2 regions of the Polaromonas sp. P3_B1 genome follow, and region 1 is predicted to be linked to the other one. Evidence: predicted binding sites of a transcription regulator. Region 1 holds the regulator's gene; the other holds the start of a gene.
What was found. The regulator sigma-54, encoded in region 1, starts transcription at its own class of promoters, with help from an activator protein. The targets are predictions, from matches to a motif close to TGGCANGNAANCTGCTTT.
Positions count from the first base shown of each region.

Region 1 (5,755 bases):
CAACAACTCCATCGAAACGGCGCTGGTCCGTGTGCAGCGCTGAGCATTGAGGCGATAAGCTGAACTTTTAACGGCGCGGGTGTACAAACCCCTGTGCCCCGCACCATGAGGCCGCCGTCCGCAGGGACGGCCCACCCAACATTTCCGTCATACCAGGAGAAGAATCTGATGCAACGCCGTGAGTTTTCGTTTTCAGCCGCTTCGGCAGCCGTCGCCAGCCTCGGTGGCATCGCCGCCCTGCCCACGCTGGCGCAAGCCCAGGCCAGGGCCTTCAAGGACGGCGCCGATTACGTGTCGCTGGACAAGCCCGCGCCCACCGAAGTGCCCGCCGGCCAGGTCGAGGTGGTGGAGTTCTTCTGGTACAGCTGCCCGCATTGCAATGCCTTTGAGCCGACGCTTGAAGCCTGGATGAAGCAGGCCCCCAAGGATGTGACCGTGCGGCGCGTACCGGTGGCTTTCCGTCCCGACTTCGAACCCCAGCAACGCCTCTTTTACGTGCTCGAGGCCATGGGCAAGGTCGAGGAACTCCACAAAAAGGTGTTTTACGCCATCCACGTGGAGAAATTCGCGCTCAACACCGCCGACTCCATCGCCACCTGGGCCGAAAAACAGGGCCTGGACAAGGCCAAGTTCGTCGAGATGTACAACTCCTTCACCGTCACCACCAAGGTGCGCAAGGCTACGCAGCTGCAGGACATCTACAAGGTTGACGGTGTGCCCGCGCTGGGCATTGCCGGGCGCTACTACACCTCGGCCACCCTCGCGCAAAGCATGCCCCGCGCGCTGCAGGTCACGGACTACCTGATCGCCCAGTCCCGCACCAAGAAATAAGGTAGCACCCCCGTCCGGACTCACTTCGTGTAGTCCGTTCCCCCCTCAAGGGGGCGGGCGCCCGCGGTCTGGCAAAGCCAGTCCCGCGGCCCCCACTGATAAATACCTCCCGCACCCTCCTGAACTCTTCAACCAGCATGAGCCGCGGAACCGGCCTTGGCCTGTCCTGAGCCTGTCGAAGGGCCGGGCCGCAGGCGGGCGGCCCCCGAGGGGCTGGAGCCCGCGGCTCCAAGCCTGCCTGCGCAGGCTTGGACGGGCGACAGAGGCGAAGCGTCTCGCGAGCCGCGGCCTGCAAGGCCTCGCGACGACACGAAGTGCGAGAGCGTGGGGGCCTTTTTATTCCCGTGCAAGCCATTCCCACAGCTTGCATGGCTACAATGGCCGAACCCAAAGCAGCAAGATTCGTGCCTTATGAAACACCCCCTTTACTCCCTCATCCTGCCGGCCGCTTTGGCGCTGGGGGCGGCGTGTCCGGCCTGGGCCGAAAAAGCCGACCGGGACAAGCCCATGAATGCGGAGGCCGATGCCCTGCGCTATGACGACCTGAAGCAGACCAGCGTGTTCACCGGTAACGTGGTGATCACCAAAGGCACCACCATCGTGCGCGGCGCACAGGTCGACGTCAGCCAGGATCCCGAGGGCTACCAGCAGGCGGTGGCCATCGCGGCGCCCGGCAAGCTGGCCTTCTACCGCAAGAAGCGGGACGGCGTGGACGAATACATCGAAGGCGAAGGCGAGCGCATCGAATACGACAGCCGCGCCGACCTGGTGAAATTCATCAAGCGCGCCGTGGTGCGCCGCTACAACGGCGCCACCCTGGTGGATGAAACCACCGGCTCCGTGATCGTCTACGACAACAACACCGACGTCTTCACCGTGGACGGTGGAAACCGCACCGCCACCAACCCGAGCGGGCGCGTACGCGCCATGCTGTCACCGCGCGCCGCCGCCTCGGCACCCAACGCAGTGCCAGCGGCCCCGCCGGCCGCCCTGCGCCCCAGCACCACGCTGGGCAATGAAAAGAACTAGAAAGAACCTGCACAGATGGATGTGGTGACTGACACTTCGGCGGCCCGGGCCGCAACCCCCAGCCGCCTCGTTGCACAAGGGCTGCAAAAATCCTACGGCAGCCGCAAGGTCGTGCAGGATGTTTCGGTGGCCGTGCAAAAAGGCGAGGTCGTGGGCCTGCTGGGCCCCAACGGCGCCGGCAAGACGACTTCCTTCTACATGATCGTGGGCCTGGTGCGCGCCGATGCGGGGGAGATCTCCATCGACGGCCAGTCGGTCGAGCACATGCCGATCCACTTGCGCGCCCGCCTGGGCCTGAGCTACCTGCCGCAGGAAGCCTCGATTTTCCGCAAGCTCACGGTCGAAGAAAACGTGCGCGCCGTGCTCGAGTTGCAGCTGGGCGCGAATGGCAAACCCCTGGGCCGCGCCGACATCGAATCGCGCCTGGATGCCCTGCTGCAGGACCTGCGCGTGGACCATTTGCGCAATTCGCCGGCACCGGCGCTGTCGGGCGGCGAACGCCGCCGCGTCGAGATCGCGCGCGCCCTGGCGACCCAGCCGCGCTTCATCCTGCTTGACGAGCCCTTTGCCGGCATCGACCCCATCGCCGTGATCGAAATCCAGCGCATCATCGGCTTCCTGAAGTCGCGCGGCATCGGCGTGCTGATCACCGACCACAACGTGCGCGAAACGCTGGGCATCTGCGACCACGCCTACATCATCAGCGACGGCCATGTGCTGGCCCAGGGCACGCCGTCCGAGATCGTGAACAACGCCGATGTGCGCCGCGTGTACTTGGGCGAGCACTTCAAGATGTAGAGATGGTTTCCCCCTTGTTGTTCATCGCGCTTAACGTGCGGGCTTCCGAGAGTGCCGTCGCCACATTGACACGCCTGCCATCGTCTTTCAAGCGGGGGCCGTGGAACTGGCTTTGCCAGGCCACAGGCGCCGCCCCCTGTAGGGGGGAGGGTGCTACACGAAGTGAGCATCCAACGGGGGGGAGTCCTTGAAACAAGGCCTCTCGCTCCGCGTCTCGCAGCATCTTGCGCTGACGCCCCAGCTGCAGCAGTCGATACGGCTGCTGCAGCTCTCGACGCTGGAGCTGAGCCAGGAGGTCGAGCAGATGCTCGACGAAAACCCGTTTCTCGAGGTGTCGGACGAAACCGCGGTGCGCGAGGAGTTCGGGCTGGAGCATGTCAACACGCCGGTCAGCCAGGACAGCCGCGAGTTTGAATCGGCTGCGGAATCGACGGCCGGCGGCGGTGCGGAAGACGCAGGTATTTCCACGGCCGCTGAAGCCGAGCCCAGCGCGGAGCCCAAGCTCGAGGAAAGCTGGGAAGGCGACGGCACTGTCGAGACCACGCCCGACGACAGCGAATGGGGCAGTGATGCGCCGGCGCGCAAGAACAACAATGAAGAAAGCGATGCCGAGGCCTCCGACCTGGCGGGCGCCCATGAGTCGCTGCAAGACCATCTGCACCGCCAGTCGCTGGGCCTGCGCCTGTCTGAGGAAGACCGCGCGGCCCTGCATTTCCTGATCGAGTCGCTCAACGATGACGGCTACCTCGAAGACAGCCTGGCCTCGCTCGCGGCCGGCCTCGCCGGCGGCGACCTGGAGCAGGCCGAGGACCTCGAGCAGCGCTTTGCCATGGCGCTCAAGCTGCTGCACCACATGGAGCCGGCCGGCGTGGGTGCGCGCAACCTGGCCGAATGCCTGGGCCTGCAATTGCTCGACTGCAAGGACTGCGAAGAGACCCGCGCCGCCATTGCCGTGTGCAAGCATCCGATGGAACTGCTGGCCAAGCGCGACGTCAAGCGCCTGAGCTACCTGTGCGGCTTCACTGAGGCCGCGATCAAGGGGGCGATCGCGGTGATTGGCAGGCTCGACCCCAAGCCCGGGCGCCGCTTCGTGAACGTGGAGCGCAACCTGGTCGTGCCCGACGTCATCGTCGTGAAGTCGGGCCGTGGCTTCAAGGTCACGCTCAACGGCGACGTGATGCCGCGCCTGCGCGTGCACGACATCTACGCCAACGCCCTCAAGCAGCACAAAGGCCAGGACGGCCAGGCGCTGCAGCAGCGCTTGCAGGAGGCGCGCTGGTTCATCAAGAACATCCAGCAGCGCTTTGACACCATCCTGCGCGTGAGCAGCGCCATCGTCGAGCGGCAGAAAAATTTCTTCACGCACGGCGAACTCGCCATGCGCCCGCTGGTGCTGCGCGAGATCGCCGACGAGCTCGGCCTGCACGAATCCACAATTTCGCGCGTGACCACCGCCAAATACATGGGCACGCCCTTCGGCACCTTCGAACTGAAGTATTTCTTCGGCTCCGCCTTGGGCACCGAAACCGGCGGCAACGCCTCCAGCACGGCGGTGCGCGCGCTGATCAAGCAGTTTGTCTCCTCCGAGAGCACCAAAAAACCGCTCAGCGACAACCAGATTTCCGAGATGCTCAAGGAGCAAGGCATCGAATGCGCGCGCCGCACTGTGGCCAAGTACCGCGAGGCCCTGCGCATCGCGCCGGCTAATTTACGCAAATCACTCTAGCCGCGATCAGGCAGCGCTGCCCCGTCCCTCAAAGTCAGTCATGAACCAACTTCAACTCTTTTTACCCTGCGCCGCGGGTGTCGAAACACTGCTGGCCGCCGAGGTGCAGCGCGTCACCGGCCTCCAGGGCAAGGCCTGGCGCGCCGGCGTGCAGTTGCAGGCCTCCTGGCGCGACGCGCTGCAGCTCAACCTGCACAGCCGGCTGGCGCAGCGCGTGCTCATCGAGCTGCAGCACAACCAGTACCGCAGCGAGCAAGACCTCTACAACGCCGCCGCCAATGTGGCGTGGGAGATCTGGTTCACGCCCCAACAGACCTTCAAGGTAGAAATCACCGCCCAGCACAGCCCGCTGACCAGCCTGAACTTCGCGGCGCTGAAGATCAAGGACGCGATTGCCGATCGTTTTCGCGCGAAGTTCAACGACGTGCGGCCCAGCGTCGACACGCGCTGGCCCGACGTGCGCATCTACGTGCACCTGACGACGGACACCGTCACGATTTACATCGACACCTCGGGCGAGCCCCTGTTCAAGCGCGGCTGGCGCGCAGACAAGGGCGACGCGCCGCTCAAGGAAACCCTGGCCGCCGCGATGATCGCCGCCAGCGGCTGGGACCAGCTGTGCAAGGACGGTGTGCCGCTGTACGACCCTTGCTGCGGCTCGGGCACCATCGCCATCGAAGCGGCGCAGATCGCCTGCAATATCGCGCCCGGCATCAACCGGCGCTTCGCCTTCCAGAAGTATTTGCCCTTCCAGGGCCATGTGTGGGACGGCCTGCTGGACCAGGCCGAAGCCGCAATCACAGCGCCCGCGGCGCCGGTATTCGGCAGCGATGTGTCGTTTCGCATGGTCGACTTCGCTGAACGCAACGCCGAGCGCGCCGGCGTGGCCAACGCGGTGGAGTTCCGCGGCGGCGACGCGCTGCAGCGCATGCCGCCAGCGCCCTCGGGCGTGATGCTGGTGAACCCCCCCTATGGCGAGCGCATCGACGTTGCCGGTGTGGCCGGCATCACCGGCATGCAGGGCCGCGACCAGCGCCGTCAGCAAAACCAAGCCATCCAGCACGACCACCGCAACCAGCCTATCGACGAGTTCGGCCAGCCGCTGAACCAGGATGGCGGCGATCACGGTGACAACCGCGAAGAAGCTGCCTTCGAAACCTCGCGCGACCGCTCGGCCAACCCCGGCCGCGAACAGGCGCAGAACGCCTGGGGCGAAGAAGCCGCCGATTTCTTCCCGCAGCTGGCCGCGCACTGGAAGAAAAATTACGCGGGCTGGACGGCCCACGTGCTCACACCTGACCTCAAGCTGCCCGGCAAGATGCGCCTGAAGGAATCGCGCCGCGTGCCGATGTGGAACGGCCCGATTGAATG
Region 1 is NZ_JBFUGK010000001.1:139,957-145,711, reverse strand. Features, by position in the region: gene AC1DXS_RS00655 (SPOR domain-containing protein) at 1-43, shown strand, start outside; gene AC1DXS_RS00650 (thiol:disulfide interchange protein DsbA/DsbL) at 169-831, shown strand; gene lptA (lipopolysaccharide transport periplasmic protein LptA) at 1,243-1,860, shown strand; gene lptB (LPS export ABC transporter ATP-binding protein) at 1,876-2,658, shown strand; gene AC1DXS_RS00635 (RNA polymerase factor sigma-54) at 2,846-4,384, shown strand; gene AC1DXS_RS00630 (THUMP domain-containing class I SAM-dependent RNA methyltransferase) at 4,425-5,755, shown strand, end outside.

Region 2 (8,033 bases), on a different contig from region 1:
TTCGCATAGCGATGACACAATGCGCACGCATGAAGCACCTGCCCTTTTCCCTGATCTCCGCCCTGCTGATGGCCCTGTCCGCCTGCGGTTCGGCGCCGCGGACCAGCCAGGACCCGCTGTCGATTGCCCGCGCCCCGGTGGCGGCGGCTATCAACGACTACCAGCGCTGCGCCGACCAGGCCCTGCTGCCGCTGAAAGCCGACACGGCCCAGTCCGTTTTTGTGCTCGCTGACACGGCCCTGGCCGCCTGCGATGCCGGCCTGGAGCAGGTGCGGCACAGCATCCTGGCCGACAACGCGGGCCATCCCTATGTGGCCGCCTTCGCGGAAGAAGCCAGCGCCAATATCCGCACACGCACCCGCAACATGCTGGCGCACAGCCTGAACCGCGCGCGGCAAACGCAACCGGCGAACTAGCAGCCCGGCCTCCTAGCGAAGGCCTTTCACATAGCGCGGCGCGTTCGGGTCGCGCTGCTTGCGTTCGCGGTGGCCCTCTTCGCCGAAGATCGCGCCGAAAGTGGACTCAATAAAGCCTGACTCCGGATAAACCTCTTCCTCGGTGTCGATGGAGCGCGCGCTCTGGCGGTCCGCCTGCGGCGGCGCGGCCACCACGGTCGGGCCGCGCTCTTTCAAGGCGTCCGACACCATCTGGACCAAGGGCAGGCGCGGCTTGGGTTCGGGCTCGGCCATGATCTCTTCCAGCCTGTCGGCCCAGACGGCCAGGTCGGGGTGGCCTTCCTCGGCCGCCTTCTCGCGTGCAAAGCGCGCTATCTCGGCCGCGTACTCAAGGTTGCCGGCCATCCATTCGGTGTCCGTCACCCGGCCGGTCTTGCGGCGCAGCAACACATGCAGATGGGCAGCGATGGCGATTTTTTCATTGGAAGGCATGGTGTGGTGTCCTTCAAGGTGAAATGCCGGCCAATCAGGTGCCCAGGCGTTCGGCATGCTGGGTGATGTCCAGGCCGTCGCTCTCGGAAGCCTCGCTGACGCGCAGGCTGACGATCAGCGAGGTGATCCACAGGGCCAGCGCCGTCATGAACAGGCTGTACAGCATGACCGAGCCCGCGCCTATGGCCTGCGTCAGCACATTGCCCTGCGCCCCCGAGATGGCCTTGCTGGCGAACACGCCGGTGAGCAGTGAGCCCACAATGCCGCCCACCCCATGCACGCCAAACACGTCCAGCGAGTCGTCGGCATCGAGCAGGCGCTTCAGGCCGGTGGCACCCCAGTAGCAGGCCAGCCCGGCGGCCACGCCGAACACCAGCGCCGCGCGCGGTGAGACAAAACCGGCGGCCGGCGTGATCGCGACCAGGCCGGCCACCAGGCCCGAGCACAGGCCCAGCAGCGAGGGCCGCCCGCGCACCGCCCACTCGGCCGCCATCCACGACAGGGCGCCGGCCGCGGCCGCGATGTGGGTGACCGCCATCGCCAGCCCCGCCCGGCCGTCGGAGGCCACGGCGGAGCCGGCGTTGAAGCCGAACCAACCCACCCACAGCATGCCGGCGCCGGCCATGGTCAGGCCCAGGTTGAAGGGCGTGAAGGGCTCACGGCCGTATCCGCGGCGCGGGCCGAGCGCATAGGCACAGACCAGCCCGGCGATACCGGCATTGATGTGCACCACCGAGCCGCCGGCAAAATCCAGCGCGCCCATGCGGGCCAGCCAGCCGTTGGGCTCCCACACCCAATGGGCGATCGGGGCATAGACGACGACCGTCCACAGCGACATGAAAATCAGCATCGCCGAAAAGCGCATGCGCTCGACAAAAGAGCCGACCACCAGCGCCGCGGTGATGATGGCGAAGGTCAGCTGGAACATCGCGTAAACCGATTCCGGGATGTTGGGCGCGACGTGGCTGACCGCGACCTTCTGCGCGTCCTTCACATAGTCAAGTCCGGCAAACCAGAAGCGCTCGGCACCGCCCAGGTAATGGCCCCAGGCACCGCTGCCGGGCGTGAAAGCGATCGAATAGCCGACGGCAAACCACAAGAGACTCACGACAGCACAGATGGCGACGACGCTTGCCATGACATTGAGTACGCTTTTCCTGCGCACCATGCCGCCGTAAAAGAGGGCGATGCCCGGAAGCGTCATGAGCAGCACCAGCGCGGTGGACGTCATCATCCAGGCGGTGTCGGCACCGTTGAGAGTTTCGGCCCCCACCAGGCCCGGCTGGGTCAGGGGCGCGGGAGGCGGCGGGGCTGATGCGGCCGCCACGGGAGCCGGCGCCGCAGGCGCGGGGGGCGCCGGCTGTGCCGTGGGAGCAGCTGCGGTCGCTGCGGCTTCGGAGGCCGCGCTGGCCGCAGCCGCGGCCGAAGCGGAAGCGGCGGCCGGTGCGGCGGGCGCTTGTGCCATGGCCTGGTGGCAGGCCATGCAGACCCAGATCGACAGACCCCACGCCGCAAAGCTCTTCAAGTGCATACATGCCCGCCTTTCTTGCAATCAGCCAACAATCCGTAACATTCGGAGGGCAAAGGCATAACTCATGCCAGTGGTTGGTAGCGGGGTTTTTAGACAGTTTTAATTACAAATGCGTGCAGACGGTGCAGGCGGGCGCCATGGTGTGGCGTGCCCCGGCACGGCTGCGGGCATGCTGCGCGGGGTTCGGGGGCGGGAAACCCCCAATGCACTAAGCCAGTGCACGGGCTACATTGGATGACTTGCTGACGAGCCTCGCTGCTCGCAACGCGAGGAGCCGAGGAGACACGAGAGAGCCACTAGAAGTACACAAGTGGCAAGGCATTCCACAAGATGCCCTGCCGCAAAAAGCGCTGGTAACCCCAGCGCTTTTTTTATGGCCCCGCGAGTTGGCGGCGGAGCCTCAACGCCCTGCCGCCGAGGCGGGAGGCTGCGGCGACGCGCTGCGGCCGGCCACCTGGGTCAAGGCGAGCACCGCCGGCTTGACGGGCGCGGCGGCGGCGCCGGACGCCTCCGGTGCGGCCACTGCGGCGCCGCCCGGCAACATCGCCGCCATATCGGCGATGCGACGTGGTTTGCCTATGGGCGCCCCGGCTTGGCCTTTTTGCACCGCCGCCATGTCTTCCTCGGTGGGATACTGGCCCATCAACATGAAGTCAAACACCCGGCGCGCGATCGGTGCTGCAGCGCCCGCACCCCAGCCGGCGTTTTCCACGATCACGGCCAGCGCAATCTTGGGCTCTTCCGCCGGCGCCATGGCGATGTAAAGCGAGTGGTCGCGCTGGTGCTCTTCCATCTTGGCGCTGTTGTATTTACCTTTGGCGGCCATGGTCACGGCTTGGGCGGTGCCGGTTTTGCCGCCACTCGTGTAGCCGGCGCCCGCAAACACCCGAGCCGAGGTGCCCCCCTGGGTGACGCCGAGCAGCCCCTTGCGCACGATGGCGACGTTTTCCGGCTTGTAGCCCAGGTCTTCGGCGGGCGCCAGGGGCTGCGGGGTCAGCGCCCGCGTCATCGAGTCCTGCGTGGCGATCACCAGCCGCGGCTTGTGCTTGATGCCGTTGTTGACCAGCGTCGCGGTGGCTTGCGCCAGCTGCAGCATGGTGAAACTGTTGTAGCCCTGGCCGATGCCCAGCGAGATGGTTTCGCCGGGAAACCACTTTTGCTGCTCCGGCCTCTTGAAGTAACCGCGTTTCCAGGCCTGGCTGGGCAGGATGCCGCGCACCTCGCCGTTGATGTCGATGCCGGTGATCTGGCCGAAGCCCAGGGGTTTCATGAAGTCGTGGATGGCATCCACGCCCATCTCGTTGGCCAGCGAATAAAAATACACGTTGCTGGACTCCACGATGGCGCGGTTCATGTCCATGGGGCCGCCGCGTTCGTTTTCGGGACTGCCGAAGCGGCGGCCGCCGAACATGTAAAAGCCGGGGTCGTTGATGATGGTCCTGGGGTCACGGGCGCCGGTCTGCAGCGCGGCCATGGCCATGAAGGGCTTGTAGGTCGAGCCCGGCGGGTAGGTGCCCCGCAATGCGCGGTTGAGCAGCGGCTTGTCGATGGACTCGTTGAGCGCCTGCCAGCTTTCGGTATCGATGCCGTCGACAAACAGGTTGGGATCAAAGGTCGGCTTGCTGACGAAGGCCAGCACGTCGCCGGTTTTCGGGTCCAGCGCCACCAGCGCACCACGCCGGTCGCCGAACATGTCTTCCACCAGTTTCTGCAACCGGATGTCCACCGAAAGCATGACCGTATGGCCCGGCGTGGCCGGGTTGGTCGCCAGCTTGCGCACGGCACGACCGCCGGCGGAGGTCTCCACCTGCTCGACGCCGGTGGTGCCGTGCAGTTGCTGCTCGAAGCTCTGCTCGATGCCGAGCTTGCCGATGTAGTCGGTGCCCCGGTAATTGCCCTCGTCGTCACTGTCCTCGATGGCTTCTTTTTCGGCCTGGTTGATGCGGCCTATATAGCCCACCACGTGGCTGCCCAGCTCGCCATAGGGATAGCTGCGAAACAGCCGCGCCTTGATGTCCACGCCCGGGAAGCGGAAACGCTGCGCCGCAAAACGCGCCACTTCCTCATCGGTCAGCCGCGTACGTATCGGCAGCGACTCAAAGTTCTTCGCCTCTTCACGCAGCCGCTTGAAGCGCCGCTTGTCGCGAAGCTGGATGTCGATCACCTTTTCCAGCGCGGCAATCGTTTCCTCGAGGTTCTCAACCTTGGACGGCGTGATCTCCAGCGTATAGGCCGAGTAATTTGTCGCCAGCACAATGCCGTTGCGGTCCAGAATCAGCCCGCGATTCGGCACGATCGGCACGATGGCCGTGCGGTTGCTCTCGGCCTGCTCGTTCAGGTCCGCATGGCGGTACACCTGCAGGTACACCAGCCGCGCCGCCAGCAACGCGAATGCACACAGCACCACAAAGCTCGCCACCAGCACCCGCGCGCGAAAACGCGACAGGTCGGCTTCAACGTTGCGCAACTCAGTCATGGTGGTGCGACTCTACAGCCCGCACAAAGTGCCTGCAAGGCGCATGATTCCCCCCGTCAAGGCAAGGGCGATGCGAAGCGAGCCGAAGCAAGCCAGCATGAGCCGCGGAACTGGCTTTGCCAGGCCGCAGGCGGGCGGCCCCCTCGGGGGGCAGGGAGTTACACGCAGTGAGCGACCGTGGGGGCCTCATAACGGCCTGTTCTCATCCCGGTCCGGCGCCCGCCGCTGCGGCACCAGCAGCAGCACGCTCACGATGGGCCACAGCAAGGCCTCGACCAGGGGCGCCAGCAGCATGATCCAGCCCGGGAAAATACCGCCGCCTATCATGCGGATCACGAGCTCCACGCCGTGCGCCACGGCAAACAGCGGCAGCACCTGCAGGGCCTGCGAGGGCACGGTGAACCAGAGCAGGCGGCGATGGATCATGGTGGCGAAAAAGCTCAGCGCCGTGTACGACAGCGCATGCTGGCCCAGCAACGAGGACTGGTGCACATCCATGGCCAGGCCGAACATGAAGGCCACGCCTATGCCCACACGCAGCGGCTGGTGCACGTTCCAGAACACCAGCACCAGGGCCAGGAAGTCGGGCATCCAGGGCACGCGCCCCAGGGGCAGCATGTCCAGCAGCAGCGCGGCGATGAGGCTGCACCAGATGAACACCGGGTTGGCGGGCAGCAGCAGCTGCTGGCCTGATCGCATGATCATTTGGCCGCCCCTTTCTCTTTCTTCTTGGGCGCAGCCTCAGGCGTGGCCTCGGGCCGGGGCGGGATCTGTCCAGTGCCGGGCTTGACCACCATGACGTGCCGCGCGCCCGTCACCAGCGCCTGCGGGGCGCAGTAAATCTTGGCGAAGGCCGATTCGGCGCGCCGCTCGATGCGGCTGATCTTCGCCACCGGCAGGCCGGCCGGGTAGACGCCGTCCACGCCGCTGGTGGTCAGCAGGTCGCCCTGCTGCACATCCGAGTTGCTGCCCATGAAGCGCAGCTCCAGCCCGCTGCCCGAGGCGGCCGGGTCGCCATAGGCCACGCTGCGGGCGCCGGTGCGCACGTTGAGCACCGGAATGGCCAGGTCGCGATCCACCACCAACGTGACCTCGCTGACCAGCGGATGCACGCGCGTGACCTGGCCCAGCACGCCGGACTCGTCCAGCACCGGCGAGCCCAGGTCAATGCCCTGCGCCATGCCCTTGTCGATGATCACCTTGCGCGTGTAGGGGTCGGCCGCGTCGTACAGCACCTCAGCGGCCATGACCGGCGTGCCCAGCTGCTCGCGCAGGCCCAGCAGCTTGCGCAGGCGGTTGTTTTCCTGGGTCAGCTGCTCGACCTGGCCGGCGCGCATCGACTGCAAGGCCAGCTTGCGGCCGGCCTCTTCACTGGCCAGCTTGGCCTGGTTCAAGGTGGTGAAATACTCGCCGCTGCCGCGGATGGCGCGCACCGGCTGCAGCGCCACCCATTGCACCGGGTACAACGCGGTGGCCAGCGCGGCGCGCACCGGCTGGGTGATGCGAAAACGGGTGTCGGCAACCATCAGGAACAGCGACAGGGCGCTGAAGAACATCAGCTTGGACAGCGCCGACGGCCCCTGCTTGAAAAAGGGCGGCGGGGATCTGTCAAGGGTTCCTAAGGGCATGGTTCGCTGTCAAGCTGGCCCCGCTTCATGCCCCGGCTTGCGACATGAAGTACGGTGTGGCTTATTCCGAGGTGAAGATGGAACCCAGGCGGTCCATGCGCTCCAGGGCGATGCCGCAGCCGCGCACCACGCAGGTCAGCGGGTCCTCGGCCACCAGCACCGGCAGGCCGGTTTCCTCGGCCAGCAGGCGGTCCAGGTCGCGCAACAAGGCGCCGCCGCCGGTCAGCATCATGCCGCGCTCGGCGATGTCGGCGCCCAGCTCGGGCGGGGTCTGCTCCAGTGCGTTCTTCACGGCGCTCACGATGTTGTTGAGCGGGTCGGTCAGGGCTTCGAGGATTTCGTTGCTGGAGATCGTGAAGCTGCGCGGCACGCCTTCGGAAAGGTTGCGGCCTTTGACTTCCATTTCCTTGACTTCGGAACCCGGAAAAGCCGAGCCAATGCTCTTCTTGATGGCTTCGGCGGTGGGCTCGCCGATCAGCATGCCGTAGTTGCGGCGGATGTAGTTGATGATGGCTTCGTCGAAACGGTCGCCGCCGACGCGCACGCTGCCTTTGTAGACCATGCCGCCCAGCGAGATCACGCCCACTTCGGTGGTGCCGCCGCCGATGTCGACGACCATGGAGCCGCTGGCTTCGGACACCGGCAGGCCGGCGCCAATCGCGGCGGCCATGGGTTCTTCAATCAGGTACACATCGCTGGCGCCGGCGCCCAGGGCACTTTCGCGGATCGCGCGGCGCTCAACCTGGGTCGAGCCGCAGGGCACGCAGATGATGATGCGCGGGCTGGGCTTGAGCAGGCTGCGCGGGTGCACCATCTTGATGAACTGCTTGAGCATCTGCTCGGTCACGGTGAAGTCGGCGATCACGCCGTCCTTCATGGGGCGTATGGCTTCGATGTTGCCGGGGACCTTGCCGAGCATGGCCTTGGCTTCGTGGCCGACGGCCTGAATGGTTTTCTTGCCTTGGGGGCCGCCTTCGTGGCGGATGGCGACGACGGAGGGCTCATCCAGCACAATACCGCGGTCGCGTACAAAAATCAGGGTGTTGGCTGTGCCGAGGTCAATGGCCAGGTCGGTGGAGAAATACCGACGAAATGCTTCAAACATATGCAGGGGTCCGGTTGGGGCATGAGCGAACTTCGTTGCTCGATCGCCTTTTTATTGATCAGCAATTATGGGGAAGTTGGGCCAGAGGCGCTCTGAAATCTGCTTCTGGCATCTAAAAAGCACCTAAAGCCCGCATCCAACCCTGATTTCACACCAAAGGCGGGATAATAACGCATCCCCTATAGATCAATAGCTTTAGCCAGCCCGTTTTTTCAGCTTTACACCTCGTTTCAGCCCCCTTTTTCACCGGAATTTTCTCCCGTCACTTCCGCGGATTCCGCTGTATTTTTCCTTCATTTTTACCCATGGCATTGACACCCCAAGACATCGCCCGCGTCGCCAACCTGGCGCGGCTTGAACTGCGCCCTGACGAAGTCGAGCACACCCTGAGCCAGATCAACGGCTT
Region 2 is NZ_JBFUGK010000003.1:36,149-44,181, forward strand. Features, by position in the region: gene AC1DXS_RS02625 (hypothetical protein) at 30-416, shown strand; gene AC1DXS_RS02630 (hypothetical protein) at 429-887, opposite strand; gene AC1DXS_RS02635 (ammonium transporter) at 922-2,418, opposite strand; gene mrdA (penicillin-binding protein 2) at 2,819-4,894, opposite strand; gene mreD (rod shape-determining protein MreD) at 5,081-5,599, opposite strand; gene mreC (rod shape-determining protein MreC) at 5,596-6,522, opposite strand; gene AC1DXS_RS02655 (rod shape-determining protein) at 6,584-7,627, opposite strand; gene gatC (Asp-tRNA(Asn)/Glu-tRNA(Gln) amidotransferase subunit GatC) at 7,933-8,033, shown strand, end outside.
Region 2: the regulator sigma-54 is predicted to act here: its motif matches at 2,471-2,488, upstream of AC1DXS_RS02635 (ammonium transporter).